Regions from separate parts of the Teichococcus globiformis genome, predicted to be linked through region 1. Evidence: predicted binding sites of a transcription regulator. Region 1 holds the regulator's gene; the other holds the start of a gene.
The links. The regulator LexA, encoded in region 1, represses DNA repair genes until DNA is damaged. The targets are predictions, from matches to a motif close to TGTTCTANNTANGTTC.
Positions count from the first base shown of each region.

Region 2: parC (DNA topoisomerase IV subunit A) is a predicted target of LexA. The motif match lies at 4,942-4,957, and genes of this name have one in related genera.

Region 1 is NZ_JBHRTN010000007.1:192,828-207,613, forward strand. Features, by position in the region: gene ACFOD4_RS06145 (aminotransferase) at 1-1,171, opposite strand, end outside; gene ACFOD4_RS06150 (DNA-3-methyladenine glycosylase family protein) at 1,217-1,891, opposite strand; gene ACFOD4_RS06155 (response regulator) at 1,993-2,760, shown strand; gene ACFOD4_RS06160 (ATP-binding protein) at 2,786-4,135, shown strand; gene ACFOD4_RS06165 (M20 aminoacylase family protein) at 4,163-5,353, opposite strand; gene ACFOD4_RS06170 (hypothetical protein) at 5,537-5,848, shown strand; gene gltX (glutamate--tRNA ligase) at 6,012-7,406, opposite strand; gene ACFOD4_RS06180 (ComEC/Rec2 family competence protein) at 7,534-9,642, shown strand; gene lexA (transcriptional repressor LexA) at 9,636-10,352, opposite strand; gene ACFOD4_RS06190 (molybdopterin molybdotransferase MoeA) at 10,506-11,711, opposite strand; gene moaC (cyclic pyranopterin monophosphate synthase MoaC) at 11,708-12,268, opposite strand; gene trpC (indole-3-glycerol phosphate synthase TrpC) at 12,265-13,077, opposite strand; gene trpD (anthranilate phosphoribosyltransferase) at 13,099-14,121, opposite strand; gene ACFOD4_RS06210 (peptidylprolyl isomerase) at 14,153-14,786, opposite strand, start outside.
Region 2 is NZ_JBHRTN010000007.1:34,584-49,369, reverse strand. Features, by position in the region: gene rnc (ribonuclease III) at 1-722, shown strand, start outside; gene era (GTPase Era) at 719-1,672, shown strand; gene ACFOD4_RS05440 (hypothetical protein) at 1,662-1,943, shown strand; gene ACFOD4_RS05435 (hypothetical protein) at 1,940-2,062, shown strand; gene recO (DNA repair protein RecO) at 2,094-2,831, shown strand; gene ACFOD4_RS05425 (mismatch-specific DNA-glycosylase) at 2,840-3,340, shown strand; gene ACFOD4_RS05420 (Nramp family divalent metal transporter) at 3,386-4,804, opposite strand; gene parC (DNA topoisomerase IV subunit A) at 5,035-7,272, shown strand; gene ACFOD4_RS05410 (hypothetical protein) at 7,197-8,912, shown strand; gene ACFOD4_RS05405 (GNAT family N-acetyltransferase) at 8,887-9,336, opposite strand; gene ACFOD4_RS05400 (glutathione peroxidase) at 9,378-9,929, opposite strand; gene ACFOD4_RS05395 (sulfite oxidase-like oxidoreductase) at 9,922-10,572, opposite strand; gene ggt (gamma-glutamyltransferase) at 10,665-12,431, shown strand; gene fbaA (class II fructose-bisphosphate aldolase) at 12,523-13,617, shown strand; gene ACFOD4_RS05380 (ABC transporter substrate-binding protein) at 13,842-14,786, opposite strand, start outside.

The sequences.
Region 1 (14,786 bases):
TGTCCAGGGCGGCGAGCCGCTCCGGCAGAGCGGCCAGCGATTCTTCCGGCGCATTGGCGAAGGCCAGCCGCAAATGCCGCTCCTGCCCCGGACCGAAGAAGGACCCAGGAAGCGTCAGCAACCCGTGCCGGGACGCTAGCGCTTCAGCCACCGCCAACCCGTCAGGCAAAGCCTCCGGCAGGCGGAGATACGCGAAATACGTGCCCATGGCATCGATGCGCCAGGACGGTGCCGCGCCCATGGCGGCACGGAAGCTCGTGGCGCGGCGAGCCATGATGGCGCGGTTGCCTGCACGCCAGCCAGCCAGCGCCGGGATCGCCCAGCAAAGCGCAGCCTGCGCCGGGCGCGGTGCGCAGATCTGCATGGTATCGATCAGCTTCAACAGCTCCGCCCGGAAGGCGCCGCCACCGAGGATGGCGCCGACGCGATGACCGGGAATGCAGTAGGATTTGCTGAAGGAATAAAGCTGTACGACGTGATCCCGCCAGTCTGCTTCAGCGAACAGGTTGTGCGGCGGAGTGGCCTCCTCAGGCAGGAAGTCGCGATAGGTCTCGTCCAGCACCAGCCACACCCCCCGTGCACGGCAGATCGCCGCGATCTCGGCCAGGATAGCGGGCGGAATGATAGCGCCGGTTGGATTGTTGGGCGTCACCAGTACAACCGCCCGCGTGGCGGGTGTCAGAGCCGCCGCCAAGCGTTGCGGATCGGGGATGAAGCCGTCCTCAGCCCGGGTTTGAAGGGCGCGGGTACCGATACCCAGCAGTTCCAGCGCCATCCGGTGATTGAAATACCAGGGCGTTGGCAGAAGAACCTCATCCCCTGTACCGGCCAGCACCGTCATGGCCATGGTGAAGGCCAGGTTGCAGCCCGCGGTGATCGCCACGTCGCCGGCGCTGATCGGGCTGCGGTAGAAAGCCGAGAGTTCCGCCGCAAGCGCTTCGCGCAGCCCGGGTTCGCCATCGATCGGCCCATAGCCGGCGGCCGCCCTGCTGACGGCGGCCTCGGCCAGCTTCGCCAGCATATCGGCATGTGGAGGGTAACCTGGAACGGCCTGGGTAAGATCCAGCATCGGCCCGGCATCGCCGTTGTAGAGGGCGGCCCATTGACGCGCCGCGGGAATGGGGGGGGCGGTTGTGGCCCGGACGCGGGCGGAAAAGGGGAGGCTCGGCATGGTGCCGCGAGATTGTCACGCGGCTGCGCGGACGGCCACCCCGGCTCAGCCGGATTCTCCGGCCGGACGGCCTGTCACATGCCGCCAGTGGTGCCACAGCAGGCGTGCCGCCAGTGAGCGCCAGGGCCGCCACAGGTCCGAGATGCCGATCAGGGCAGGGGCTGAGGGTCGAGCCGACAATTGCTTCAGATGCTGCACCGACGCCGCCAGGGCCACATCGGCATAAGGAAAGATGTCGGCCCGGTCCTCGGCGAACAGCAGATGGACCTGCGCAGTCCATGGACCGAGGCCTCGCTGCGCCGCCAGATGGTCTATGGCCACCTCATCAGACATCCCCGGCAACTCATGGAGCCGCAACGATCCGTCCAGGCACGCAGCTGCCAGGCTCCGAAGATGGGCCACTTTGGGCCGCGACAACCCCGCGATCCGCAACTCTTCATCGGTCAGTGTCAGCATGCCTTCGGGCGTGGAGGCGCCGGGGAGGGCAGAGAAGCGGCGCCAGATCGCCTCCGCGGCCTGATTGCTGATCTGCTGCCCGAGAACGGTGCGCGCCAGCCCGCCGAAGCCGCGGGAGCGGCTTCGCCAAGGCAGTGGCCCCGCAGCCGGAATGATGGACGCAAAATCGGGATCAGCAACGCAAAGGGCGGCAAGGCCCGCCTCCACCCAGGCCGGCAGCGCGCCCGGCAGTGGTGCGCTTTCCGTGCTTGCACCACATGTCATTGCGGTACCCTTTGAAACGAAATGCAACAACACATGGAATCGAAAAAACCTGTAACATGCCAGGCAGGCGGCATCGCCATATCCGCATTATGGTCGAGAATATGGAACCCCCCCCGCATATCCTCGTCGTCGATGATGACCGGGAAATCCGCGATCTGCTGTCGAAGTTCCTCGAACGGCAGTCGTGTCGCGTTTCGGCCGCACGCGATGCCCGGGAAGCGCGTCGCCTCTGGCCGCTGGGCCGCTATCACCTGGTGGTGCTGGACCTGATGCTGCCTGGGGAGTCTGGCCTGGAATTTGCGCGCTGGCTGCGCAGCCAGTCGGATGTGCCCATCGTCATGCTGACAGCCATGAGCGAGGAAACCGACCGCATCGTCGGTCTGGAGTTGGGCGCCGACGATTACGTCGCCAAGCCGTTCAACCCGCGCGAGCTTCTCGCCCGCATCCGGGCGGTCCTGCGCAGAGCCAATGGCGAAGGGACGGCCACGCAGGACCCTCCTGCCAAGGCCATCAGCTTTGCCGGCTGGACGCTGGAGCCGGCGCGGCGGCGCCTGTTGAATCAAGACGGTGTCGAGGTTCCGCTGACCGGCGGCGAATATGAGTTGTTGATGGTGCTGGTGGAGCGGCCCAACCGGGTGCTGACCCGCGACATGCTGATGGACCTGCTGCGTGGGCGGCAGGCCGGCCCGTTCGATCGCGCCATCGATGTTGCGGTGTCCCGGCTGCGGCGCAAGCTGGAGGATGACGGACGAAACCCCAGCCTGATCAAGACGGTGCGCGGCGGCGGCTATGTTTTGGCGGCCACTGTGGAGAAAACGGCGGATCGGGCCACTGCCGCGGCGTCCGGCCCAGCGGAGGCGCATTTCTGAGCGCCCGCGCGCCGGCTGAGAAGGCATGATCCGCCGTTTCCTGCCGACCAGCCTGGCTGGTCGAACGGCGCTGTTCCTGACCCTCGCCCTGACAATGGTGCAAACGGCAGGCCTGACCATCCACGCGCTGGATCGGCTGGACCTCCAGCGCATCACCGTGTCGCGCGAGATTGCCGGACGGGCCTTCATCTTCTGGCGCACGGCCATCCTCGCCCCGGCGGACCGGCGCGAGGCCATGCTGTTTGAGGTCGATCTGATGCGCGGCCTACGGGCCGAGTTGTCGCCGGTGCCGGCGGTGAGGCCCGGCATGCCGAGGGCCACGCCCGGGCTGGTGGAACTGTTCGAGTTGCGCAAATGGCGCCTGCTGCCTGCACGGCTCCGGCCCCGCTCGCTGCTGCTGGCCAATGGGCCTGGGCCGGGGATGCTGGTGGTCGCGGCGCAGCTGCCGGACGACAACTGGGTCAACCTGATGCTGGAACTGCCGCCGCCGCGGCCCTGGCACTCCGAAACCTTTCTTGTCGCCTTTCTGCTGATGACAGGCGCGGCGCTGGGCCTGATCCTGTGGGCGACCCGGCGGCTGACGCGGCCTGTCTCCGCGCTGGCCCGCGCCGCCGAGCGACTGGGACGTGACGTCAACGCGCCGCCGCTGCCCGAGAATGGGCCGCACGAGGTGGCCACCGCGGCACGAGCCTTCAACACCATGGCCGAGCGCATCCGTCGCTTCGTCGGCGACCGCACGCAGATGCTGGCGGCCATTGGGCATGATCTGCGCACCCCCATCACCCGGCTGCGCCTCCGCGCGGAGTTCCTCGACGATGACGAGCAGCGACGAAAGATGCTGGCCGATCTTGATGAGATGGAAGCGATGGTCAACGCCACCCTGGCCTTCGCCCGCGACGACGCCGCGACCGAGCCCTCGGTACCGCTCGACCTCGCTGCGTTGTGCCGCACAGTGCTGGACGAGGCCACCGACGCCCGGCCCGAACTTTCCAACGAGGATGCGGCCTACGAAGGGCCTGAGCGGCTGCGCATCCATGCGCGGCCTATCGCGCTGAAGCGGGCTCTGGCCAATCTGGTCGGCAACGCCCTGAATTATGGCGGACGGGTTCGCATCCGTCTGGACGGCAAGAGCGGGGTCGCCGCGGGGCTGGTGCGGCTATGGGTGGAGGATGACGGCCCCGGCATCCCGGAAGAGTCGCTGGAAGCAGTGTTCCAGCCTTTTCGCCGGCTGGAAACCAGCCGCAACCGCGAAACGGGCGGCACCGGCCTCGGTCTGCCCATTGCGCGCAATATCCTGCGCGCGCATGGGGGTGACGTGGTGCTGGCCAACCGGGTGGGCGGCGGGCTGTCGGCGGTGGTGACGCTGCCGGCCTGAGCGTGGACGCCCCGGCCGGCCGAAACATCAGGCGAGTTCAAGCTCTTCCCGTACCAGGCTGACCCAGTAGCCGACGCCGTAAGGGATGGCGTCATCGTTGAAGTTATAGGTCGGCGTGTGCAGCCCCTCGGAGGTGGCCCCCCCGGCACCTTGGCCCATGAAGATGAAGGCGCCGGGGCGGGCCTCCAGCATATAGGCGAAGTCCTCGCCCCCGGTGACGGGCTGGGCATTGCCATCGGTCTGGTTGGCGCCGACCAGGGCTGCGGCGGCCGCCACGGCGATCGCAGTCTGCTCCGAGTGGTTCACCAGCGGCGTGCCATTGCGGCGGTAATTTACCTCCGCCTGGCAGCCGAAGCTGGCGGCCAGCCCCTGGGCCAGTTCGGTCATGCGGCGCTCGATCGTGTCGCGAACATGCGGAAGGAAGGAGCGCGCCGTGCCGCCCACCCGGATTTCCGACGGCATGACGTTGGTGGAGCCGAAGGAGCCGCCCTCGATGGCGCCGACGCTGACCACCCCGGCCTCGATCGCGGAGATGTTGCGGCTGACGATGGTCTGCAGTGCCAGGATGAACTGTGCCTGCAGCACGGTAACATCGGTGGAGAGATGCGCTGCGGCCCCGCCATGGCCACCCGTGCCGCGGAAAGTGACAACCCAACGGTCCGGCGCCGCCATGAAGGGGCCGGAGCGGATGGCGAAGCGGCCCAGCGGCAAGGATGGCTCATTGTGCAGGCCATAGACGGCATCCACCGGGAAGCGTTCGAAAAGCCCGTCCGCCAGCATGGCCTTGGCGCCACCGCGGCCTTCCTCGGCTGGCTGGAAGATGAAATGCACCGTGCCCCCGAAATCGCGGTGCCGCGAAAGGTGCTGCGCCGCGCCAAGCAGCATGGTGGTGTGGCCGTCATGCCCACAGGCATGCATGGTGCCCTGGTTGGTGGAAGCATAGGGCAAGCCGGTGGCCTCATGGATCAGCAGCGCGTCCATATCGGCGCGCAGTCCAATGGCGCGCTGGCCAGGCAGCTTGCCCTTCAGCGTGCCGACGACGCCGTACTTGCCCACACCTTCGGACACCTCCAACCCATATTCCCGCAGCTTGGCGGCCACCAGGGCAGAGGTCCGCTTCTCCTCCATACCCATCTCGGGATGGGCGTGGATGTCCTGGCGGATGGTGGCGAGGCCGGACTGCGTGGTGCGCAGCTCGGCAAGAAGGGCTTGGTTCACGAGGGCGATCTCCCGGCAATCCCGGCACGCGGCGGGCGAGAGCCGTCCGCGCCTGCGAGAGCCGAGTCATGACCTGCCGTAACGCGAAGGGAAAGAGCGTCGTGTGGCGAATTGTGCGGGCCGCCCCTGTCGCCGCCGGGTGGCCTGCCGCTAGGCTCCCAGTGGATCAAGGAGATTGTCCCCATGGACAAGGACGCGCTCACGGCCTGGGCCCTGAAGAATGGCTGGCAGATGATCTGCGGGCATCCGAGTCTGACCAAGCCGAATGCCCCGAAAGAGGCCATTGTTCGTTTGGTGCTGAAGGCTACCGTGGTCAACCTCGAGGTCAAGAAGCCGGCCGGGAAGTGGGAGAAGGTCGGCGGCGAGTCTTACGCGAAGGTGACGCTGGAAGATGAGGAGGCGTTGCCAGCCGGCCTCGGCTTCGAGAAGGTGCCAAGTATCAGCCGGCTGATGCAGGACAACCGTGACCGGCGGGTCTTCGCCAGCTTCGGGTGAACGCTGAGAGGGGCTAGCCTCTCCCACCAGAGGCCGCAACGACCAATTCGGGACGCGCGAGAAAGCTCAGACTTGGGCTACGGCCGGGCAGGCCCGGCCGCGCTGCCCGGTCGCGGATACAGAAGATCACCTCGTCCGTAGGAAGTTTGAAGGGCAGTATCCCTCAGGAGTCCGCCGCCGCCCTGATCCGCGTCAAGGCTTCTTCCCGTCCCAGGGCAAACAGCACGGCGTCGATCGGCGGCGACTGGGTGGAGCCTGTCAGTGCTGCGCGCAGCGGCTGGGCGACAGCGCCAAGCTTGATCTCCTTCACTTCGGCATAGTCGCGCAGCCACTTGTCGAGATCCTCGCGCTCCCAGGGCGCCTCGGACAGAAATTCGGCCAGGTCGAGCAGCCGCGCCCTGGCTTCAGCCGTCAGCTGCGCCTGCGCCTTGGGCTCGAAGGTCAGAGGGATCGTGGCGATGGCGAAGCCGCACATGGCGGCGGCCTCGTTCAGGGTGCGGGCACGCGGCTGAATGTCCGGCATCAGCGCGCGGATGGTGGTGGCGGCTCCCTGCGGCAGCGGACCGCTGCGTCGCAGGATCTCCAGCACCTCGCCAGTCACCGCGTCCGAATCCTTCTGCCGCAGGTACTGGGCATTCAGATGTGTCAGCTTGGCGTAGTCCATGCGGCTGGCGGCGCGGCCGACATCCTTTAGCTCAAAGAGCTGGATGGCACGCTCTCGCGGAACGAATTCCTCGTCTCCATGGCCCCAGCCCAGGCGCAGAAGATAATTGCACAGCGCTTCGGGCAGGTAGCCCTGGTCGCGGAACTCCAGCGCGCCCACAGCGCCATGACGCTTGGACAGCTTGGCGCCGTCCGCGCCATGGATCAGCGGCACATGAGCGAAGTGCGGCCGCGTCCAGCCCATAGCATCGTAGACCATGACCTGGCGGAAGGTGTTAGTCAGGTGGTCGTCACCGCGGATCACATGGGTGATGGCCATGTCATGGTCGTCCACCACCACCGCGTGCAGGTATGTGGGCGTCCCATCCGACCGCAGGATGATCATGTCATCCAGCTCGGTGTTCTTCACCCGCACCTCGCCCTGGACGAGGTCGTTGATCACCGTCTCGCCCTGGCGCGGAGCCTTGATGCGGATGACGGGCTTCACGCCTGCAGGCGCCTCAGCAGGGTCGCGGTCGCGCCAGCGGCCATCGTAACGGGGCGGGCGGCCCTCCTTCATGGCCGTCTCACGCATCTCGGTCAGTTCTTCCGGCGTGCAGAAGCACTGGTACGCCTTGCCGGCAGCCAGCAATTCGCGCGCCACCTCAGCATGGCGGAGCTCGCGCGTGCTCTGCATCACCGGCTTCTCGTCAGCCTGCAAGCCCAGCCAGTCGAGGCTTTCCAGAATCTGTGCCACCGCTTCCGGGGTGGATCGGGCACGGTCCGTGTCCTCGATGCGCAGCAGGTACTGGCCGCCATGATGGCGGGCAAAAAGGTAGTTGAACAACGCCGTCCGGGCACCGCCGATGTGCAGGTATCCGGTAGGCGAGGGGGCGAAGCGGGTGCGTACGGTCATGGCTCGGCGAATTCCTTCGAGCAGACGCTTCTATCACCCCGGACGCCTGCTGTAGAGTGCGCGCATAAGTTGATGATCCGGAGATAATTCCATCGCCAAAAAGACATGGGCGGCTCTGTTGGAGCTGATGGCCGCCGAGTGGCACCGCCTGCCCTTGTGGCTCCCCGTGGCCATGGGTACCGGCATCATCGCCTACTTCTCCGTTGCGAATGAACCTTCCGCTGCCTGGTGGGTCCTGCCTCTGCCGCTCCTGGTGGCCGCTGTGGCGCTCCGACGACGCGCCTTGGCTGCCTGGCTGCTGGGCTTGGCCGGCATGGCCAGCCTGGGTTTCGCCCTGGCTGGCTGGCACGCCGCCCGGATGCCGCCGCCGCTCGACCTTCCGCGCACGGCGGTCATCGTGGAAGGGCTGGTTGAAGCGGTGGACATGTTGCCGAAAGGCCTCCGCGTGACCCTGACAGAAGCACGCTTTGCCCCGGAAGAGCCGGTTCTGCCGCGCTTCCTGCGCATCCGGCTGCGGGCTGATGATCCGCTTCAGCCCCTGCCGGGCGAGCGGATCCGGCTACGGGCATTGATCCGACCTCCCTCGGCGCCGCCTTATCCCGGGGGCTGGGACTTTCAGCGTGATGCCTATTTCAGCGGGCTGGGTGGCTCCGGCTTCGCCCTAGGGCCGGCGGAACGGCTGGAGGGAGCACGTGAAAAGGCGCCCTTCGGCCAGGCCCGGACGGTTCTGGAACGGCGGGTCATGGCCGTGCTGCACGGCGGACAAGGTGCCATCGCAGCCGCGTTGCTGACCGGCAGTCAGAGTGGCATTCCAGACGACGACATGATCGCCATGCGGGATTCAGGGTTGGCCCACCTGCTGTCCGTCTCGGGTCTGCACATTGCGATCGTGATGGGGCTGGGATTCGGCGTGGTACGCTTCATGATAGCGCTGGTCCCGGCCATTGCCCTGCGCTGGGACAGCAAGAAGATCGCGGCGCCCGGAGCGCTGCTGCTGGGCTTCGGTTACCTTATGCTGACGGGTGCGCAGGTGCCCATGCAACGATCCTTTGCCATGGCTGCGGTGGTCACCCTGGGTGTCATGCTGGGGCGGCGCGCATTGTCCCTGCGCGTCCTGGGTCTTGCTGCCATGATCGTCATGGCGGTTCAACCGGCGGCGCTTCTCGGCCCGTCCTTCCAAATGAGCTTCGCCGCCGTCCTCGTGCTCATCGCAGGCGCCGAGTTGAGCGGACGCTTCATGTTGCGGTGGCAGCGCGGCCCGGAATGGTGGCGGCGGCCGGTGGTCCTGCTTGCGGGATCAGTGCTGACTTCCTTTCTGGCGGGGCTGGCGACGACCCCCTACGGCTTGCATCATTTTGGCCGGCTGCAGCTTTACGGCGTGGCGGCCAACATGGTGGCGGTGCCGCTGACCTCCTTCATCGTCATGCCGGCAGGAATGCTGGCGGCTGCCCTCATGCCGTTCGGCCTGGAAGAATGGGCCCTGCGCGTCATGGGGCTGGGGGTCGAGGCAACGCTGTTCACGGCGCGAACCGTGGCGTCCTGGCCGGGCGCCGCTCTCACGGCATTCCCAATTCCGCCGGCGGGCTTGCTGCTGGCCACTTTCGGCTTGTTGTGGCTCTGCCTCTGGCGCATGCGTTGGCGCTGGTGGGGCGCGCCGGTGGCGATGGCCGGCCTGCTCGGCGCATTTTTCGTGACACCGCCGGACATGCTGGTTTCCGCCGATGCGCGGCTGATCGCCTTCCGGACCGAGGAAGGCATGATCATTCAGCGCAACACCGGCGCTTCCGGCTTTGTGAGGGCCAACTGGTTGCGCAGCATGGGAGAGGATGATGCAGAGGCGCTGCCGTCTGACGGAGGGCCGGAAAACGGCACGTTGCGCTGCGAAGACCGGACCTGCCGCTTCCAGCCGATAGCAGGTGGGCCGGTGGCCATGCTGATCCGTGTGCCGAGACCCAAGCGTGGGCAAGAGGCGGAGGAGGTGAGGGCGCTGGCCTATTGCGATGATGCGACGCTGATGGTCTCGGCTGAACCGATCCGGGGACGCTGCCGGGGGGTAGGCGTCGTGGACCGGTTCAGCGTCTGGCGTGACGGGGCCCATGCGATCTGGCTGGGAACCGACGGTGTAAGGGTGCTGTCGGACCGGGCCGCGCGGGGCGACCGCCCTTGGGTCCCGCCACCCCCCCTCCCGGCCTGGAAGCGCCGGGAGATGGAGCAACAGGCGACGCGCACTCAGTAGCGGCGGAGAAGCCCTACCAGGCGGCCCTGCACCTTGACCCGGTCCGGGCCGAAGATGCGCGTCTCGTATCGCGGATTGGCCGCTTCCAGAGCGATGGAATTGCCCTTGCGCCGCAGCCGCTTCAGCGTCACCTCGTTCTCGTCCACCAGGGCCACCACCACCGATCCATTGTCCGCGATGTCGCCGCGGCGGATGATGACGGTGTCGCCATCCAGGATACCGGCACCCTCCATGGAGTCGCCCGCAACCTCCAACGCGTAGTGATCACCGCCACCCAGCAGCGCGGCGGGCACCTCCACCGTGCTGCCCTGGTCCCGCAGCGCCTCGATCGGCTGGCCGGCAGCAATGCGGCCATAGAGCGGGAGGTGAACCGCAGCGGCATCCTGCGCATTGCGGCTGGCCCCAGGAAGATTGGAGGCGAAGTTCCCGCGAATGACATTGGGAGCAAAGGCGGTTGCCGCCCGGGCGGTGTCGGTCCGGGGCGCGGGAGCCACGCTTTCCGGCAGGCGAAGCACCTCCAGGGCCCGTGCACGGTGGGCGCGGCGACGAAGGAATCCACGTTCCTCCAACGCCGTGATCAGGCGGTGGATTCCCGATTTGGACTTCAACTGCAACGCCTCCTTCATTTCCTCGAAGGAGGGCGAGAAGCCTGTGCTGCGCAGGTGATTGTCGATGAAAATCAGCAACTCATGTTGCTTGCGCGTGAGCATGCGGGGCTCCCCGGAACGGCCGGATCGGCGGCGTGTGCGGTTGCGAACAAAGCAGCAACCCGTACGATGTTCTAGGAAAGTTCTTGGTGTGCCGTCAACAGAGGATCGTCCCGATTCTCAACACAGCGGACTGCGACGCCTCTGCGGCACCGTTCAGATACCGAGCTCGGACAGAATGAGCGCCTCCGTCCAGGCTCCGGCGTCAAGACCCGGAGCGTCCGGAGCACGCCGGATCAGCGCGTCGCAGCCGGCCAGTGTTCGGAGCATCGAACTGTCCTGGCGGGAAGCGGGGGTGACTTGCAGAACGCCATCTTCGCGGCGGGTCACCGTTGCCCGAAGGTAGTCCTCGCGCCGGTCATTCTGCGGCAGGGGCGTTCCCAGGATCGCCGGGCGCAGCGGCGGAGCGGCGGCGGGCCGGCCGCGCAGCACTGCCAGAGCAGGCCAAAGGAACAACACGCCGCAAACCAGTGCGGAAACCGGATTGCCCGGAAGGCCGAGCAGCGGGGTCTGACCGAGCCTGCCCCAGATGAGCGGCTTGCCCGGCCGCATGGCGATCTTCCAAAAATCCAATGCGAAGCCTTGCGGACCCAGTGCCTGCTGGATCAGGTCGTGTTCGCCCACGCTGGCGCCGCCAGTGGTGAGCATCAGGTCGCAGAAGCGCGCCTCCGACGCGGCGGCGGCAATGGCGTTCACATCGTCGCGGGCGATGGGCAGCACCAGCGGCACTCCTCCTGCGGCCCGCACCAGGGCGGCCAGGGCATGGGCATTGGAGGATACGATGCCGCCGGGCGGGAGAGGTTCGCCGGGCAGCACGATCTCGTCGCCCGTGGCGAGGATGCCGATGCGCGGCTGACGGTGTACGCTGAGCCAGGGGTGATTGGCGGCGGCGGCGAGGCCGATGTCGCGCGCCGTCAGTTGCCGACCGGCCGGCAGCAGCAGGTCGCCGGCTGTGAAGTCAAGCCCGGCGCGACGGATCCAGCGCCCGGAGGCCACGGCTTCTTCCACCAGCACGGAGCCGCCTTCCGGCATCGCATCCTCTTGCAACAGGATGCCATCGGCACCTGCGGGGACCACGGCACCGGTGAAGATGCGCACGGCCTCGCCGGGACCGACCCTGCCGGAAAAGGGATGGCCCGCCGGCGCACTGCCGGTGACACGCAGCCGGGCACCCTGGCTCGCATCGGCGGCGCGCACGGCATAGCCATCCATGGCCGACACGTCGGCGGGCGGCTGGGTCAGCCGAGCATGCACCGGTGTAGCCAGCACACGGTTCCAGGCTTCCGGCAGGGCAACGCTTTCGGCACCCGTGGGACGAAGGGCGTCCAGGATGCGGGTGCGGGCTTCCTCGACCGGGATCACCGGGACGCCTCCCACAGCCCCGACTTGCCGCCTTCCTTGCGGGCCAGGTGGATGTTCTCCAACCGCATGCCGCGGTCGATTGCCTTGCACATGTCGTAGATGGTCAGTGCGGCGACGGAAACGGCGGTCAGCGCTTCCATCTCCACGCCGGTGGGACCGGTGGTCTTCACCCGTGCTTCGATTGCCACACTGCCCGGCGCCTGCGGCACCAGATCAAGCTTTACCGAGGTCAGGGCAAGGGGATGGCAGAGCGGGATCAGATCCGCGGTGCGCTTCGCCGCCATGATGCCGGCGACGCGCGCAATACCCAGCACGTCGCCCTTGCCGATGCCCCCGGCCTGGATGGCGGACAGGGTTTCCGGCGCCATCTGCACGCATCCCCGGGCAATGGCGAGGCGCTCCGTCGGGGGCTTGGCCGAGACATCGACCATGACGGCGCTGCCCTCGGCATCGAAATGAGTGAAGCCGCCCTGCGCGCTTCCTGGCTTGCCTGCCGGTTCCCGCTCGCCGCGCGGCGGCAAGGGCGGGTCGAAGCCTTCGCCGCCGCCCTCGCTCATCTCGCCTGCACCATGGCGCGGGCGGCGGCGCTGACATCGGGCTGCCGCAGCAGGTGCTCGCCCACCAGGATGCAGCGCGCTCCTATGGCGGCCATACGGCGCACATCCTCGGGGTTGCGCAGGCCGCTCTCGGCCACCGGAATGCGGTCGGCAGGGATGCCCGGTACCAGCGCCTCGGCGGTCGCCAGATCGGTCTTCAGTGTACGCAGGTTACGGTTGTTGACCCCGATCAGGCGGGTATGCAGACCCAGCGCGCGGTCCAGCTCGGCCTGATCATGAACTTCGGCCAGCACCGCCATGTCGAGGCTGCGGGCAAGGCCCTCCAACTCCCGCGCCTGGCCGTCGGACAGGGCCGCCAGGATCAGCAGGATACAGTCGGCACCCATCGCCCGCGCCTCGAACACCTGGTAGGGGTCGATCATGAAGTCCTTGCGCAGCGCGGGAAGGGGACAGGCGGCGCGGGCGGTGACAAGGTCGGCGGGCCTGCCCTGGAAATAGGGCTCATCCGTCAGCACCGACAGACAGGCGGCCCCTGCATCGCAGTAATCCCTGGCCAGCGCTGCGGGATCAAAGGGATCGCGGATCAGTCCGCCCGAAGGGGAAGCGCGCTTGATCTCGGCGATCAGCCCGATCCTTCCATCCGCGACGGCATCGCAGAGCGCCCCGGTGAAGTCGCGCGGCGGGGCCACCTCCCGGGCGCGGCGCTCCATCTCTTCCAGCGGCACCGCTTCCTTGCGGGCGGCCACCTCCCGCTCCTTGTCCGCCAGGATGCGGAGCAGCGTGTCGTGCAGCGTGTCGGTCGCGTTCACAGGGGCAACTTTCTTGATCGGTCAGGCGTCTGCGGCCGGACGGGTGGCAAGCCGTAGCCGCTCCAGCACGGCGAGGGCTGCACCCTCCTCGATGGAGCGGGCGGCCCGGGTGGCGGCCTCCCGCAGATCGTTCGATTCACCGGCAACAACAAGGGCGGCGGCGGCATTCAGGACCACGCAGTCGCGGTAAGGGCCGGCGGCACCGCGCAGCAGCGCTTCCAGGGCGGCGGCATTGTGCGCCGGGTCGCCGCCGGCCAGCGCCTCCGTAGGCGCTTCGGGCAGACCGGCATCCGCAGGGCTCAGGGTGAACTCTCGGAAGCGGCCATCATGCAGTTCCACCACATGGCTCGGCCCGGCGAGCGTCAATTCGTCAAGCCCCATGCCGTGCACCAGCCAGGCCCGTTCGCTGCCGGTGGCCGCGAGCGTTTCGGCCATTGGCCGCAGCCATTGCGGGGCGAAGGCGCCGGTCATCTGCCGCTTGACCCGCGCCGGGTTGGTCAGGGGCCCGAGCAGGTTGAAAATGGTGCGAGTGCCGAGTTCGATCCGGGGGCCGGCGGCATGGCGCAGGGCGGAATGGTGCCGCGGCGCCGCCAGGAAGACCATGCCGGCTTCGCGCAGCACGCGCGGCAGTTCCTCGAAGGGCAGGTCGAGATTGATGCCGAGGGCAGCCAGCGCGTCGGAGGCGCCGGATCTTGAAGACAGCGCGCGGTTGCCGTGCTTGGCGACCTTCACGCCCGCACCCGCCACCACCATGGCGGCGGCGGTGGAGATGTTCAGCGTGCCGGCGCCGTCGCCGCCTGTGCCGACCAGGTCGATGGTGCCGGGCGGGGCCTCGATGGCGGTCATGCGGGCCCGCATGGCACGCACGGCGCCGGTCATCTCGGCCACCGTTTCGCCGCGCAGCCGCATGGCCATCAGCAAGCCGGCGATCTGTGCCGGGGTCGCCTCGCCTTCCATGATGATGCCGAACCCGCTCTCGGCCTCCGATTCCGAAAGCGTTTCGCCCTGGGCCAGGCGGGCGAGCAGCGGCTTCAGCGTGTTCATGCCGGCGGAGCCTCGTGACGGAAGGGAGCGCTCATGGCGCGGTCACCTGGCCGAGCATCTCGGCATTGTAGGTCACCTCGGCACGGGCCCGCAGGGCGGACAGGTATTGCTGTTCCAGATCCGCGAGCATCGCCTGCTCCACCGTGCCGCGTGTCTGCCCCAGAGCGAGCTGGTCTTGGTCCGGATCAAAGGGCAGGACCTGCGCAACCTCGGCCACGGCGAAGCCTTCCGCCGTTTCGGCCATGGTGGCCTGGTTGAGCGGGGTCGAGAATACCGGGCCCAGCAGCTCGGCGGGCAAGGGCTGCGGCTGGCCCTGCGCCGGGCCACGGCCGAACGGGGCGGTGCGCTGCACCGCAAGCCCTGCCTGCCGGGCAGCATCGGCCAGGGACTGGCCGCCCTTGACGGCGGCAAGTAATGCGGCGGCGCGCTCTTCCTGCGAGCGGCGGCGCGCGTCACGTGTCCAGCCGGAGCGCACGGCGTCCTCGACCTCGGCCAATGGCCTCAGCGCCGGGGGGATGACCTCGTCGATGGTGAAGGCGAAAAGTGCGGTCTGCCCGGCTTCCACCAGGCGCGGCATCTCGCCCGGCTGCGCCTCAAAGATGGCGCGCAACGCGATGTCGCGAGCGCCGCCCGCGAGCGGCAGCTCGGCCGCACCCCTGTCCGGC
Region 2 (14,786 bases), 160 kb from region 1:
GCTCGGCGGCGGACCCGAAGCGAGGCATGCTCGATTCCAACGAGCGGCTGGAATTTCTGGGGGACCGCGTGCTGGCGCTGGTGATGGCCGAATGGCTGTCCGAGCGCTTTCCGAACGAGCGCGAGGGCGCGTTGGGCAAGCGGCTGGCGGTGCTGGTGGCGGCGGACACCTTGGCCAAGGTCGGCGAGGCGATCGGCCTGCCGGCGGCGCTGCGCATCCCGCCCGCCGAAGGCCGCACCGGGCTTCGTGGCCGCGTCACCGTGATTGCCGATGCCACCGAGGCCCTGATTGGCGCGTTGTATCTGGATGCCGGGCTGGAGGTGGCGCGGGGCTTCGTGCGCCGGGAATGGAGCGCCTTCCTGGAGGCGGATCCGACGCCGCCCATGTCGGCCAAGAGCAGGTTGCAGGAACACACGCTGGGGCGGGCGCAGGGGCTGCCGGAATACCGCATCGTTTCCAACACGGGCCCATCGCACGCGCCGCGCTTCGTGGTCTCCGTGACGGCGGCCGGAAGGGAGGCGGAAGGCCAGGGCGAGTCGAAACGGGCGGCCGAGCAGGCTGCCGCCGAGGCCTGGCTGTCCGATGGCCCGGAGCTTCTGCCCGGGGGAGCCGAACAGGCTGGCGGGAACGGCGGGCGCAAGCCGGCCCGACAGGATCCGGCTGAACGAGGATCGGGCGAGCGCAGAAGCGGAGCCGGCAGGAACAAGGCGGACAAGCCATGAGCGACAACAGCGACGCCGTGCCGGACCAGCCGGGCACCCCTCCCGCCGGCCCTGCGGAGCAGACGCGCTGCGGGCTGGTGGCGGTGGTGGGCGCGCCCAATGCGGGCAAGTCCACCCTCGTTAACAGGCTTACCGGCAGCAAAGTGACGATCGTCTCGCCCAAGCCGCAGACCACCCGCTTCCGAATCCGCGCCGTGGTGATGCAGGGCCCGACGCAGATCGTGCTAACCGACACGCCGGGCATCTTCGCACCCCGCCGGCGGCTCGACCGCGCCATGGTCGCCGCCGCCTGGGAAGGCGCGCAGGACGCCGATGTGGCGCTGCTGATGGTGGATGCCCGCGCCGGCATGACCGAGGCGGTGGAATCGATCATCTCGGTCCTGAAGCGCTCCAAGGTGCCGATCTGGCTGGTGCTGAACAAGTCGGACCTGATCGACACGAAGCGCCTGCTGCCGCTCACCGCCTCGCTGAACGAAGCCCTCTCCTTCGAGGAGACCTTCATGATCAGTGCCGAGACCGGCGATGGGCTGGACCGGCTGATGACGGCGCTGGCCGCCCGCCTGCCTTACGGTCCCTGGCTGTTCCCCGAGGACGAGCTGTCGGATCTGCCGGAGCGCATGCTGGCGGCCGAGATCGTGCGCGAGCAGATCCTGCGCCAGACGCATGAGGAAGTGCCGCACCACGCCACGGTCGAGACCGAGCAGTGGCAGGAGCGGCGCGACGGATCCGTGCGCATCGACTGCACCATCTATGTCGGCCGGGCGAGCCAGAAAGCCATCCTGATCGGCGATGGCGGGCGCAAGGTGAAGGAGATCGGCCAGCGCGCCCGCTCCGAGCTTGAGAAGCTGCTGGAGCGTCGGGTCCACCTGTTTCTGAACGTCAAGGAGCGCCAGGGCTGGGACGAGGAGCGCGCGCGGCTGCGCGCCATCGGCCTGGACGATGCCGGCTGACGACCCTCCGGTCCAGGCACCGCCGGGCAACCTTTCGGCCGGGAATCTGGTTCACAACGAGCGGCTGAAGCTCACGGCGGGGTGGCTGAACACCCTGGCCTCGGCCAGCGTGGTGGCCGGCGGCATCTCCCCCCTCGTGGCCATCCTCTACGGCTTCAGTCAGCCGCATCAGGCGGGCTGGCTTGTAGCCCTGGTCAGTCTGGTGTGGATTCTGGGCGGGATCGCACTACATTGGATGGCGAGGAGCCTGTTGAAGGGATTGCGACCATGACGTTCCTGGAGGCCTATGCGGTGTTCGGCGTCCCGGCCGTCTTCCTGGGAATCGGCGGCATGACCTGGTGGATCGTTGGCCGGCAGGACCGGCGCGAACGGCAGCACGCGTCCCGCTGACGGGCCGCCCCTTCCTCACCCTTCCCGCATCATGGAATGGCAGGCGCCGGGCATCGTTCTGGAAACTCGTCCGCATGGCGAGGGCGGTGCCGTGATCGCCCTTCTCACCGAAACGCAGGGGCGGCATCTGGGTCTGGCGCGCGGCGGCGCTTCGCGCGCCCAGTCGGGGCTTTGGCAGCCCGGCAACCTGGTGGAGGCGCGCTGGATTGCGAGGTTGCCGGAACAGCTTGGGCATTTCAGCGCCGAGATGGTGCATCCTTCCGCGGCGCTCGCCATGGACGATCCGCTGGCGCTTGCCCTGCTGAACTCGGCCTGCGCCCTGGCCGCAGATGCCTTGCCGGAACGTGAGGCACAGCCTCGTGTCTTCTCCGGCCTGCTGGCGCTGATGGCGAACCTGAACCGCGGTGCCGTTCCGCTCATGGCCGACTACATTCGATGGGAAATGCTTCTGCTCGAAGCACTGGGCTATGGGCTTGACCTGTCCGCCTGTGCCGTCACGGGCGTGACGGAGCCGCTTACCCATGTCTCGCCCCGCTCCGGCCGGGCGGTCAGCGCGGAAGCGGCCGAGGCTTGGCGGGACAGGCTGCTGCCGTTGCCATTGTTCCTGCTGGGCGGCCAGGGAGAGAACGAGCCGGCGGAATGGTTGAAGGGAATGCGGCTGACCGGGCATTTCCTGGCCCGCGACGCGTTCGGCGCCCGTCATCGCCCGGTTCCGCCGGCGCGGGAGCGGCTCGAGGCCCGGATTGCCGCCTTGCCCGCTACGTCATGAAGGAGCCGGTGCTTCCCGACCTGCTGGCGCCGGGACTGCGGCTGGTGTTCTGCGGCTCGGCGCCCGGCACGGTGTCGGCGGCCCGCCGCGCCTACTACGCACATCCGGGCAACCGATTCTGGTCCATCCTGCATCTGGCCGGGCTGACCCCGCGCAAGCTGGCGCCGGCGGAATACCCCTCGCTGCTGCAGCTTGGCATCGGGCTGACGGACATGGCCAAGCATGCCAGCGGCAATGACAACGAACTCCCGCCGGATGCCTACGACCCGGACAGCTTCGAAGCCCGCATCCGTGCCGTCCGCCCCTCAGCCCTGGCCTTCACCGCCAAGGCTCCTGCAGCCGCCTTTCTGCGGCGCCGCACCGGTGCCATCGCCTATGGACGCATGGAAGGGCCACTGGATTTCCCGCCTGTCTGGGTCATGCCCTCCACCTCCGGTCAGGCCAGCCGCTTCTGGGATGCGCGGCCCTGGATGGCGCTGGGTGAGTGGTTTCGCGGCGAGATCGCGTGACGGGGCAAGGACTGCCCGCCTTCCAAGGCGGGCAGCAGGGTGTTTTTACACGATCCGAAGAGCGCTCAGACCCGTGTAGACGCCCAGAAGCACGATGGCGATGCTGCTGACAACCAGCAGGGCGTTGAAGGCCTTGCCGCCGCGGATCGCTGGATCGGTTTCGGTGTTGCGCAGGTGCCAGACGGCCACCACCGCCGCCAGCAGGAAGACGCCCGTGGCAGCACCGCCGATCTGGATCATCAGCACGGGCGACTGGATGGTCAGGTACGCGATGCACCAAACAATGGGCAGCCCCACAGTGAAGCCGCGGATCCACCGCGTCCGCTGGGCGGGAGCATGCCAGTTCACCACACCCATCTCGGCCAGCAGGTTGACATACATGCGCGACCAGCTCGGGATCGCAGCCCAGACGGTGGAGCCCAGCACAACAACCGCGCCGATCAGGAACAGCACACCGGCCCATTCGCCCAGGGTGTCGGTGTACATGCGCGACAGCACCGTGATCATCTCGTTCCCGCGCGGAACCAGGCCCTGTGGGTTCAGCACCGCGGCGCCCATCAGGTAGAAGGCCAGAGTGCCGAAGGTGTAGATGCACCAGGACACGAAGGCATCCTTGTACATCACGTTGATCCAGCCCTTGGCGCGCCGCTTCCACGCTTCCGAGCCGTCATTCGGCCCCACATGGCGGGCGTAGCCCTTCTCGACACACCAGTAGGTATAGAAGGTGAGTTCGTCGGCGCCCACGCCGGTGATGCCGAACATGGCGATGGCGGCGCCAATGGCGCCGGCAGGGATGGTGAAGGCCAAGCCCGTCGCCAGATCATCCATGCCATAGGGAAAGGGCGTGAAAGGCAGGCCCAGAGCGATGGCGATGGTCAGCATGGAGAACACCACGACCATGCCTGTCGCACCGCGTTCGATCAGGCTGTAGTTGTTGGAATACAGCATGGCCACGCTGGCGACGGTGATGATGACTGCCCAGGCCGCCACCGAAACGCCGCTCATCGGGTCTCCGCCCAATGGCAGGAGGATCGAGCAGGCAATCGCGGTTCCACCGATCACACCGCCCATCTGCAGGAACTTGGTAAGCGCCATCAGCAGCCAGAGAACGTTGATCCACCCGAGCCTGCCGATACGGGGGCCAACCTTGTTGTAGCCGGTCAATGCAGGCTGGCCGGTGGAGATGGTCCACCGGGCGAGCTCCACCTGCACCGCCACCTTCACGAAGGTGGAGACGATAACCATCCAGAGGAGGTAGAAGCCGGCCTGGGCGCCCAGGGTCGTGGTGGCGATCAACTCGCCTGATCCGACGATCGAGGCGCTGAGGATCAGCCCCGGCCCAAGATGCTTCAGGGACGGTCCCCATCCTGTGGGGGCTTCCATGACGGCCTTGGGATCAAGATGGTATGGATCGTTTCGATCGACCCTGTCGTGGTCCAATGCTGCTCCTGCACCAGCGCTCATTCCTGTTTTTCCCCCATTTTTGCCGTCTGAAGCGCAAAGGCTCCAGGGCAGTGATCTTGTATGACGACCATGACCAGACCGGCCCGGTGCGTCGACCCCCTCAGGCCGCATCTTCACAGGCTTGTGAGCCTCCAATTCGTTCGTGATATGTTCCAATTTCTTGTGAACGGCGCTGGCTTTGCGGGCCGCACTGCGCTAGCCGATGCGCGCCGACCTGCCTGGAGGAGCCCATGCCCGACGACATAACGACCCTGCCCGAAGGCGGGGATGTCAGGCCGACGAGCCTCTCCGCCGCCTTGTCGGAGCGTTACCTCGCCTACGCCATGTCCACCATCACGGCGCGGTCCCTGCCGGATGTGCGCGATGGGATGAAGCCTGTGCACCGCCGACTGCTCTGGGCCATGCACCAGCTGAAGCTCGACCCGGCGGCGGGCTTCAAGAAATGCGCCCGCATCGTCGGCGACGTGATGGGCAAGTTCCACCCGCACGGCGATGCCTCGATCTACGAGGCCATGGTGCGGCTGGCGCAGGAGTTCGCCGCCCGCTACCCGTTGGTCGAGGGCCAGGGCAACTTCGGCAATATCGATGGCGATAATGCCGCGGCCATGCGTTACACCGAGGCCCGGCTGACCGCCATCGCCAGTGCCATGCTGGAAGGCATCGAGGAGAATGCGGTCGATTTCCGCGCCACCTATGATGGCGAGGAAAAGGAGCCGGTTGTGCTGCCGGCCGCCTTCCCCAACCTGCTCGCCAATGGGGCCGCCGGCATCGCGGTGGGCATGGCGACCTCCATCCCGCCGCACAACGCCGGCGAGCTGTGCGCCGCCGCCCTGGCGCTCATCGCCAACCCCAAGGCAGGCATCGACGAGCTTCTCGGCCATATGCCGGGGCCCGACTTCCCGACCGGCGGCGTGCTGGTGGAAAGCCCCGAGGCGGTGCGCGAGGCCTATGCCACCGGCCGCGGCGGCTTCCGCATCCGCGCGAGGTGGGAGAAGGAATCGCTGAAGAACGGCACCTGGCAGATCGTGGTCACCGAGATCCCCTACCAGGTGCAGAAGTCACGGCTGATCGAGCAGATCGCACAGCTGATGGAGGAAAAGAAGCTTCCTCTGCTGGCCGATGTGCGCGACGAGAGCACCGACGTGATCCGCCTGGTGCTGGAGCCCAGGAACCGCGCCATCGAGCCTGCCATGCTGATGGAGACGCTGTTCCGCGCCACACCGCTGGAGAGCCGCTTCTCGCTCAACATGAACGTGCTGGATGCCAGCCGCACGCCGCGCGTCATGGGGCTGCGGGAGGTGCTGCAATCCTGGCTCGACCACCGGCACGAGGTGCTGGTGCGGCGCAGCCAGCACCGGCTGGATGCCATCGCCCGCCGTCTGGAAATCCTGGACGGCTACCTGATCGCCTATCTCAACCTCGACGAGGTGATCCGCATCATCCGCGAGGAAGACCATCCGAAGCCGGTGCTGATCAGCACCTTTTCGCTCACGGACGTGCAGGCCGAAGCCATCCTCAACATGCGGCTGCGCTCGCTTCGCAGGCTGGAGGAGATGGAGATCCGCCGGGAGCACAAGAAGCTGGTGGCCGAGCAGAAATCCCTTCAAACCCTGCTCGGAAGCGAGAAGGCGCGCTGGAAGAAGCTGGCCGAGCAGATCGCCGAAACCCGCGCGAAGTTCGGCGAGGAAACGCCGATTGGCCGGCGCCGCACCGTTATCGACGGCACCGCCGCGCCGGTTGTCATCGATGAGCGTGCCTTCGTGGAGCGCGAGCCTATCACCGTGATCCTGTCGCAGAAGGGCTGGGTGCGCGCGCTGAAGGGCCATGTGCCGTTGGACCAGGAGCAGAAGTTCAAGGAGGGCGATTCCCTGCGGATCGCCCTGCACGCGCAGACCACGGATCGCATCTGCCTGTTCGCCACCAACGGCAAGTGCTTCACGATCAAGGCCGATGCGCTGCCGCGTGGCCGCGGCGACGGACAGCCGGTGCGTCTCATGGTGGACCTCACCAACGAGGACGATGTGGTCGACCTGTTCGTCTGGGCGGAGGATCGCAAATACCTCGTCGCCTCCAGCGATGGCCGCGGCTTCGTGGTGAAGTCGGAGGACATGCTGGCCGAGAAGCGCACCGGCAAGCAGGTACTGACCGTCGATGGCGGCATCGAGGCCGCCGCCTGCAAGCCGGTGGAGGGCGACACCGTCGCCGTGCTAGGCGAGAACCGCAAGCTGCTGGTGTTCCCGCTGGAACAGGTGCCGGAAATGGTGCGCGGCCGCGGCGTGGTGCTGCAGGGCTACAAGGATGGCGGCATGGCCGATGTGAAGGTGTTCGACGGCAAGGCCGGCCTGACTTGGCGCATCGGCGAGCGGGTGCGGCTGGAAACCGACCTGACCACTTGGCGCGGCAACCGTGCCGGCGCGGGGCGGCAGCCGCCGAACGGCTTTCCGCGCTCCAACCGCTTCGGGGACTGACGCTCCTGGTTCCGGGCCGCCCCATCGCGGCGGCGTTGCTGGCGCTGGCCCTTCTGGCAGGGACGGGGCCGGCCGCGCCCCGGGCTCAACCGGCTGCGCCGATGCCGGCGATGCCGGAGCTGGACCCGCGCGCGCCTCGGGCCGAGGCGCATGCCGCCCGGTGTGGCGCCGGCACCGAAGGATTGACAGGCGGTCCAGGACGCGACCTCACGCTGGATGTAGGCGACCTCCTGCCCTTCGCGCGGGAAATCCTGGCCCGGCGAGATATCCGTGTCCTGCCCGGGCGCGGCGGTTCGCCATGGCGGCTGGAACTGCATCTGGAGAACCTGCGCGACCTCCCGGCGCCGGAAGGGCACCCGGCAACGATCTACCTGCCGGGTGAGGATGCTTCCCGGGTGCTGCAGGACCGGCGCTCGGCGATCCGGCAGCTCTGGCGGGTCGATGAGGCAACAGTGAAGGCTGCCGACATCGCCTACGACGTCCGGCATGACGCGCTGGGCACGCCGCCTCGCCTCGACCGGCCGGGGTTTGAGGCGGAAATGCCTGATTATCGCTTGCTGCGCATCCATGCCGACCTTCATTCCGGCTTTGCTGCGGTGGTTCTGGAGGCCCGCCCGGATGCGGACCTGCCGCCGCACCGCATCTATGCCATTGCGGGCACCCATGTGTTCGAACACCGGGATTTCCGCTCCTGGGCTTCCGGCCTGACGCTCGGGCGGGCGCAGTTCACCTCCAACGCTGCCCTCGCGATGATCCGGGAAGCGGCCGACTATGCTTCCGATCCCGCAAGCGGCGGCGAGGTGTTCATCACCGGCCAGAGCCAAGGCGGATTGGTCGCGCAGGGCATCGGCTTTCTGCTGCAATCCTTTCTGGATACCCGACCCGGGGCCCCGCGCCTGGCACATGTGGTGTCCTGGGGCGCGGTAGGCGCGGGCGAAGTGCTGCGCGCCACCATGAGCACCGCGCGGGAAGGCGGCGGACGCGGCTACGGCGCCCGCTTCGAGCGACACTGGGCCGCCACCGACCAAACTTACCCTGCGGCAGCCGATGTCTGGAACGCCATCACGCGGCGCTGGGCAGCGTTTCCGGAAGGGAACGAAGAGCGGGCGGTGGGGGACATCATGGGCCGGATGCGGGTGCTCGGCTATTTCTTCGAGATCGACCTTTTCGCCCGCGCCGGCAGCTTTCCCGGCACCACCCTGGCCTTTCCGACCTCGCTGATCCTGCCCGACAATTGCGACCTGACGGTGGTGGAGGCGCTGTTCGGCATCGGCGCTGGGCGGTTCGGCGTGCGGCTGGAATCGCATTTCCTGAAAGGTTACCGCCGCGCCGTGGAGCGCGGCGCGATCGCCGTGGCCCGGCCCGCCCTGCCGGCGAAATGGGATTGGGTCATGGAGGCGCAGCAGGTGCTCGACCCGCTGGGTTATGCTTGGCTGCAAACGCTGTATTTCGATGGCCCGGGTTCCGCGCGGGCGAACTGGGAACAATGTCGGGCGGCACCGGAATGGACCACTCCCGCCAACCTGTCCTGTCGGCAGGGATGGTGGCCGGGCTGCGCTCCGCTGCCGGAGGAACGCCGCTGGTGCCTGGTTCGCGAGGCGCCGCCAGGCATGGTCAGCCCGATTGGAAGCGCGCCATGAAGCGGGCGGCGGGGCCGTAGGAGGCAAGCTTTTCCAGCAGGGCGGCATCGGCATGCTCGGTAAAGCCGAGCCTCGCCCACAAAGCCGCCGTGCCCCCTACGGCGACCAGGGACAGGCTGGGCAGCGAACCGGCGTCGGCGCGCATCAGCTCCACCAGGGTACGCGCCGCGCCCTGCCCGCGCGCCGCGGGCAGCAGGGCGGCATCGTGCAGATAATAGGTGTCCGGCCGTTCCGGCAGTGCGCCGAGCAGACTGTCCAGCGCCGGCGGGCGGGCGAAGCGCCAGGGATGGGCGATGGCGTAGCCGAGTGCCGCTCCCTCTTCCTCCAACATGCGGCAGCCCTCCGGATGCAGGGCGAGCCGCTCGGCAAAGACGGTCTCACCCTCGGGGAATTGCTGGTGCACCTGGGCGGCGATGCGGAGCACGGCTGGCAAGTCCTGCGGCCGCATGAGCCGCCAACCGGCCCTCATGCCAGGGCAGCTCCCAGGGCCTGGCGCAGCGAGGGGGCGTCGGGCTCCACGTTGCTGGGAAAGGCGTGCAACAGCCGTCCATCCCGTCCCACCAGATACTTCCAGAAGTTCCAGCGCGGTGCCGCGCCACCCGGCTGCGAAGCGGCCCACCGATAGAAGGGGTGCGCCGCCGCGCCCTTCACATGCACCGGCGTGGTCAGCGGGAACTGCACGCCCCAGGTCGCCTCGCAGAAATCCTTGATCGCGTTGCGGTCGGCATTCTCCTGGTTGAAGTCGTTGGACGGCGTCCCAAGCAGCATCAGCCCGCGTGGGCCATAGCTCTCGTGCAGAGCCTGCAGCGCCGTGAACTGCCGGGCGAAGCCGCAGAAGCTGGCGGTGTTGATCACCAGCAGCGGCTTGCCTCTCCAGTCGGCTAGGTTGATCTCGCCGCCCTCGATCGCCTCGAAGCGGAAATCATGGCCACCGGCCGCGGCAGGGGCGGCGGCCATCAGCATCGGCACGCCGAGCGGCATCGCGGCCAGCAGAGTACGGCGGGACAGGTCAGCCATAGCGTTCCTCCATCCAGGGATCGCCGCGGTCATGATAGCCGCGTTCCTCCCAGAAGCCGGGTTCATTCTGCGCCAGAAAGGTGATGCGCTTCAGCCATTTCGGGCTTTTCCAGAAATAAAGATGAGGCACCACCAGCCGCACGGGCCCTCCGTGCTGGCGAGTCAGCGGGGCCCCTTCCCAGGAATGGGCCAGGATGTTGTCGGACCGGGCGAAATCTTCCAGCGTCAGGTTGGTGGTGTAGCCGTCGGAGGCGCCGAGGCTAACGAACCCCGCCTGGGATTTCGGCCGCACAAGATCGAGCAGCGTCTCCACCGCCACGCCGTCCCAGCGATTGTTGAAGCGCGACCACTGGGTTACGCAGTGGATGTCGTTCAGCCGGCTGGCCGGATCCAGTTCAGACAGCCAGGTCCAGTCCAGCGTGATCGGGCGCTCCACCAGCCCGTCCACCGAAAGCCGGAAGTCCTCCCGGCGGATCTCCGGCTGGATGCCGAGATCGAGCACCGGCCAATCGGTCACCAGCCGCTGACCGGGCGGCAGTCGCTGCTCCGGCGGCGCGGCCTGGCCAGTCAGCAGCCGGCCCTCCCGCGCCCAGCGTTGCTTGGTTTCCACCAGCTTGCGGCGGGTACCCTCGGGCTCGTCCATATGCCACCTGCTCCTTGCACGATCAGATGGGGTGCTTGGCCCCACCCTGGCAAGGCTGCTTATCCTCGGCGTCCCACCCTGGAGGAGCTCCTATGCCAGGTTCGATTCGCCGCGCCTTGATCGCCGCCCCGCTGCTCGCCCTGCCGCTCGCGCTGCTGGGCGGCAAGGCCACCACTGTCCTGGCGCAGGATACGCGTCCCATGGCCGCCGCGCCGGACGTGCCACGTCCGCCCACCCGCGCCGGCCGCCAGATGGTCGCCGCGGCGCACCCGCTGGCAGCCGAGGTGGGGCTCGACATGCTGCGGCGCGGTGGAGCGGCGGTGGATGCCGCCGTGGCCGTGCAGGCGGTCCTGACGCTGGTGGAACCGCAATCCTCCGGCATCGGTGGCGGCGCGCTGATGCTGCACTGGAACGGGCTGAACCGCCGGCTGGAGGCGTGGGACGGGCGTGAGACGGCCCCCCGTGCCGCCTCGGAGAATTTGTTCCTGCGTCCGGATGGCACACCGCTCACCTTCTACGAGGCGGTGCTCTCCGGGCGCAGCGTGGGCGTGCCGGGGGTGCTGCCGATGCTGGAGGCCGCGCACCACGAGGGTGGCCGCCTGCCCTGGGCAGATCTCTTTGCCCCCGCCATCCGCCTGGCCGAGGAGGGCTTCCCGGTTTCGCCGCGCCTCGCCGGGCTGATCGCCGAGGACGCCGAGCGGCTGAAGCGCGATGCCGCCGCGCGCGCCTACTTCTTCGATGGGACCGGCGCGCCCTGGCCGGCCGGCCACCTGCTGCGCAATCCGGCTCTGGCGGAGACCCTGCGCCTTGTCGCGCAGCGTGGCGCCGCCGCCTTGCAGACGGGCCCGGTCGCCGGCGACATCGTGCAGGCCGTTGCCGGTCATGGCGATGCCGGCAACGGCATGACCGCCGACGACCTCGCAGCCTATGCGCCGCGCAAGCGCGAGCCGCTCTGCACCCCCTACCGCCAGTGGCGCATCTGCGGCTTTCCGCCACCGTCCTCGGGGGGCATCGCGGTGGCACAGATCCTGGGGCTCCTGGAGCATTTCAACGTGGCTGCGCTGGATCCGCACAGCGCCGAGGCCGCGCATCTGCTGGTCGAGGCCGAACGCCTCGCCTTCGCCGATCGCAACCTTTATGTGGCCGACAGCGATTTCGTGCAGGTGCCGGTGCACGGGTTGACCGAGGACGCTTACCTGACGCTGCGCGCGCAGCTGATCGAGCGGGGGCGTGCCAACCCCGAGCCCCGCCCAGGGCAGCCGCGCTGGCGCGAGGGCAAGCTGGCGCCGCAGCCGCCGCAACCCGAATCCGGCACCAGCCAGGTCAGCATCGTCGACGCCATGGGCAATGCCTTGTCCATGACCACCACGGTGGAGGATGCCTTCGGCGCCCGGCTGATGGTGCGCGGCTTCTTTCTGAACAACGAGCTGACCGACTTCTCCTTCCGCCCCGCCATTGACCGCCGGGCGGTGGCCAACCGGGTGCAGGGCGGCAAGCGGCCGCGCTCCTCCATGTCCCCCACCCTGGTCTTCGATGCCGAAGGACGGCTGCTGGCCAGCCTCGGTTCCCCTGGAGGCGCACGTATCATCCCCTATGTGGTGCAGACCTTGCTGGGGCTGTTGGACTGGCGCATGGACCCGCAGGCGGCCGTATCCCTGCCGCGCATTGGCAGCCTCGGCCTTGCCGCCGAGCTGGAGGAGGGCAGCGCCGCAGCATCACTTGCCCCTGCCCTCCAGGCGCTGGGGCACCGAACGGAGATCCGCCCCATGGTCTCGGGCCTGCAGGTCATCTCGGTGGCACCGCACGGATTGCTGGGCGGCGCGGACCCGCGGCGCGAGGGCGTCGCCGTGGGTGATTAAGCTGTCCGGCTGTTTACCGCAGGGGGAGGCGCGCGAAACCGCGAGATGCGGTAGGCTGTTCTTCACCACTCTTGTTCAGCCGGAGCCCCAGATGGACCAAGCCGCCCCCAGCACCAAGACCCGCCTGAAGCCCGGGGTTGTCACCGGCGCCGACTACCTGGCCCTGCTCGATGCCTGCCGCGAAGGCGGCTATGCCCTGCCCGCGGTGAACGTGGTCGGCACCAACAGCATCAACGCGGTGCTGGAAGCGGCGGCGAAGAACAAGTCCGACGTCATCATCCAGCTCTCCAACGGCGGCGCCAAGTTCTTCGCCGGCGAAGGCTGCCCCGATTCCGCCGCTGCCCGTGTGCTGGGTGCCGTTTCCGCCGCGCAGCATGTCCACACCGTGGCCGCGGCCTATGGCATCTGCGTCGTGCTGCACACCGACCACGCCGACCGCTCGCTGATCCCCTGGGTCAACGGCATGATCGACCACGGCGAGGAGTTCATGAAGCGGACCGGCAAGCCGCTCTTCTCCTCCCACATGCTGGATCTTTCGGCCGAGCCGCTCGACGACAACATCGCCGAGTGCAAGACCGTGCTGACCCGCATGGCCAAGCTGGGCATGAGCCTGGAGATCGAGCTGGGAGTCACCGGCGGTGAGGAAGACGGCGTCGGCCATGACCTGGAGGAAAGCGCCGACAACGCGCACCTCTACACCCAGCCCGAGGACGTGCTGAAGGCGTGGGAAGTGCTCTCCCCCATCGGCCACGTCACCATGGCGGCCTCCTTCGGCAACGTCCACGGCGTGTACGCCCCCGGCAACGTCAAGCTGCGGCCGGAGATCCTGAAGGCCTCGCAGGAAGCCGTTGCCGCCAAGTTCGGCGGTGGCGACAAGCCGATGGCGCTGGTGTTCCACGGCGGATCGGGCTCGGAGAAGAGCAAGATCACCGAGGCCGTGTCCTACGGCGTGTTCAAGATGAACATCGACACCGACACGCAGTTCGCCTTTGCCGAGCCGGTCGGCGCCTATGTGCGCCAGAACGGCGTGGCCTTCGAGCACCAGATCGACCCGTCCAACGGCAAGCCGACCAAGAAGCTCTACGATCCCCGCAAGTGGCTCCGTGCCGGCGAGAAGGGCATCGTCAAGCGCCTGGACGAGGCCTTCGCGGATCTGGGTTCCACGGGCAAGACGCTGGCGGGCTGAGCGCCGCCCGGAGGGGGGTTCCGCCCCCTTCCCGGTTTCCTTTCAGCGCGTCGGGTTGGGACTGCGCCGCGCCGCGCGGCGGCAGGCTCCGCCACTTCCCGATCATGATGACCAATCCCACATCGCTCGCCGATAACGCACCCGGCGCCTCTGCGGAGCGTCCCAGCGCCTCAGGCTGCGGGAAAGAAAGCTTGAGAGGGGACAGCGCCCCCTCTCAAGGCACTTCAAACGCGCTCGATATTCCACATGATCGCGAAGCCCGGCACGCGGCCCTTCAAGTTCTTGTTGATCGCCGTCATGCCCTTGTAGGCACCGACCGGGATGTAGGGCAGTTCGTCCATCACCACACGCTGCATCTCTTCGCAGAGCTTCTTCTGCGCCGCCTGGTCAGGTTCCAGGAACCATCGGTCGCGCAACTCCTCCAGCCGCGGCATGTCCGGCCAGCCGACCCACGCCCCCGCACCATTGCCCCGCAACGGGAAATGAGCCGAGGGATCGGCGAAGTCAAAGGAGGAGAAGGAGGTCAGCACCATGCTCCAGCCGCCCTGCTCCACCGCCTCGCGCGAGGTGCGGCGCTGCACCACCGTGCCCCAGTCGCTGAGCGCGATGTCGGCGTTCATCCCTACACGGCGGACCAGGTCGGCCGCCACCTGCGTCAGCGCCGTTGGCGCCAGGATGTCGGTGGGTCCGATCAGCCGCATCGGCTGGTTGGTATAGCCGGCCTCGCGCAGCAACGCCTTGGCCCGGTCGACGCTCCGTTCGCCCCGCAACGGCTCCAGCGCCACCTCGGTGGCCATTGGCGCGCCGGGGGTGAAGACACCGACATTTTCGAAAAAGAGCGATGGGTCCGGCCCGACAATGGCGCTCATGAAATCCGCCTGGCTGATGGCGGGCAGCAGCGCCTGGCGGACCTTCTTGTTGTTGAACGGCGCGTGCAAGTGGTTGAAGCGCAGCACCGCCATCAGCGGCAGCGGGTCGATCGGCTCGATGGCAAGTTGCCGGCTGCGCGCCAGCAACTCCTGGATTTCCGGCGGGGGCTGCTCGAACCAGTCGATCTCGCCCGTTTGCAGGGCGGCGGCGGCGGTCGAAGCGTCGGTGATGATATGCCACTCGACGCGATCGAATTTCGGCCGCTTCGGGCCGGCGGTCAGGCTGGGCTGGCCTACCGG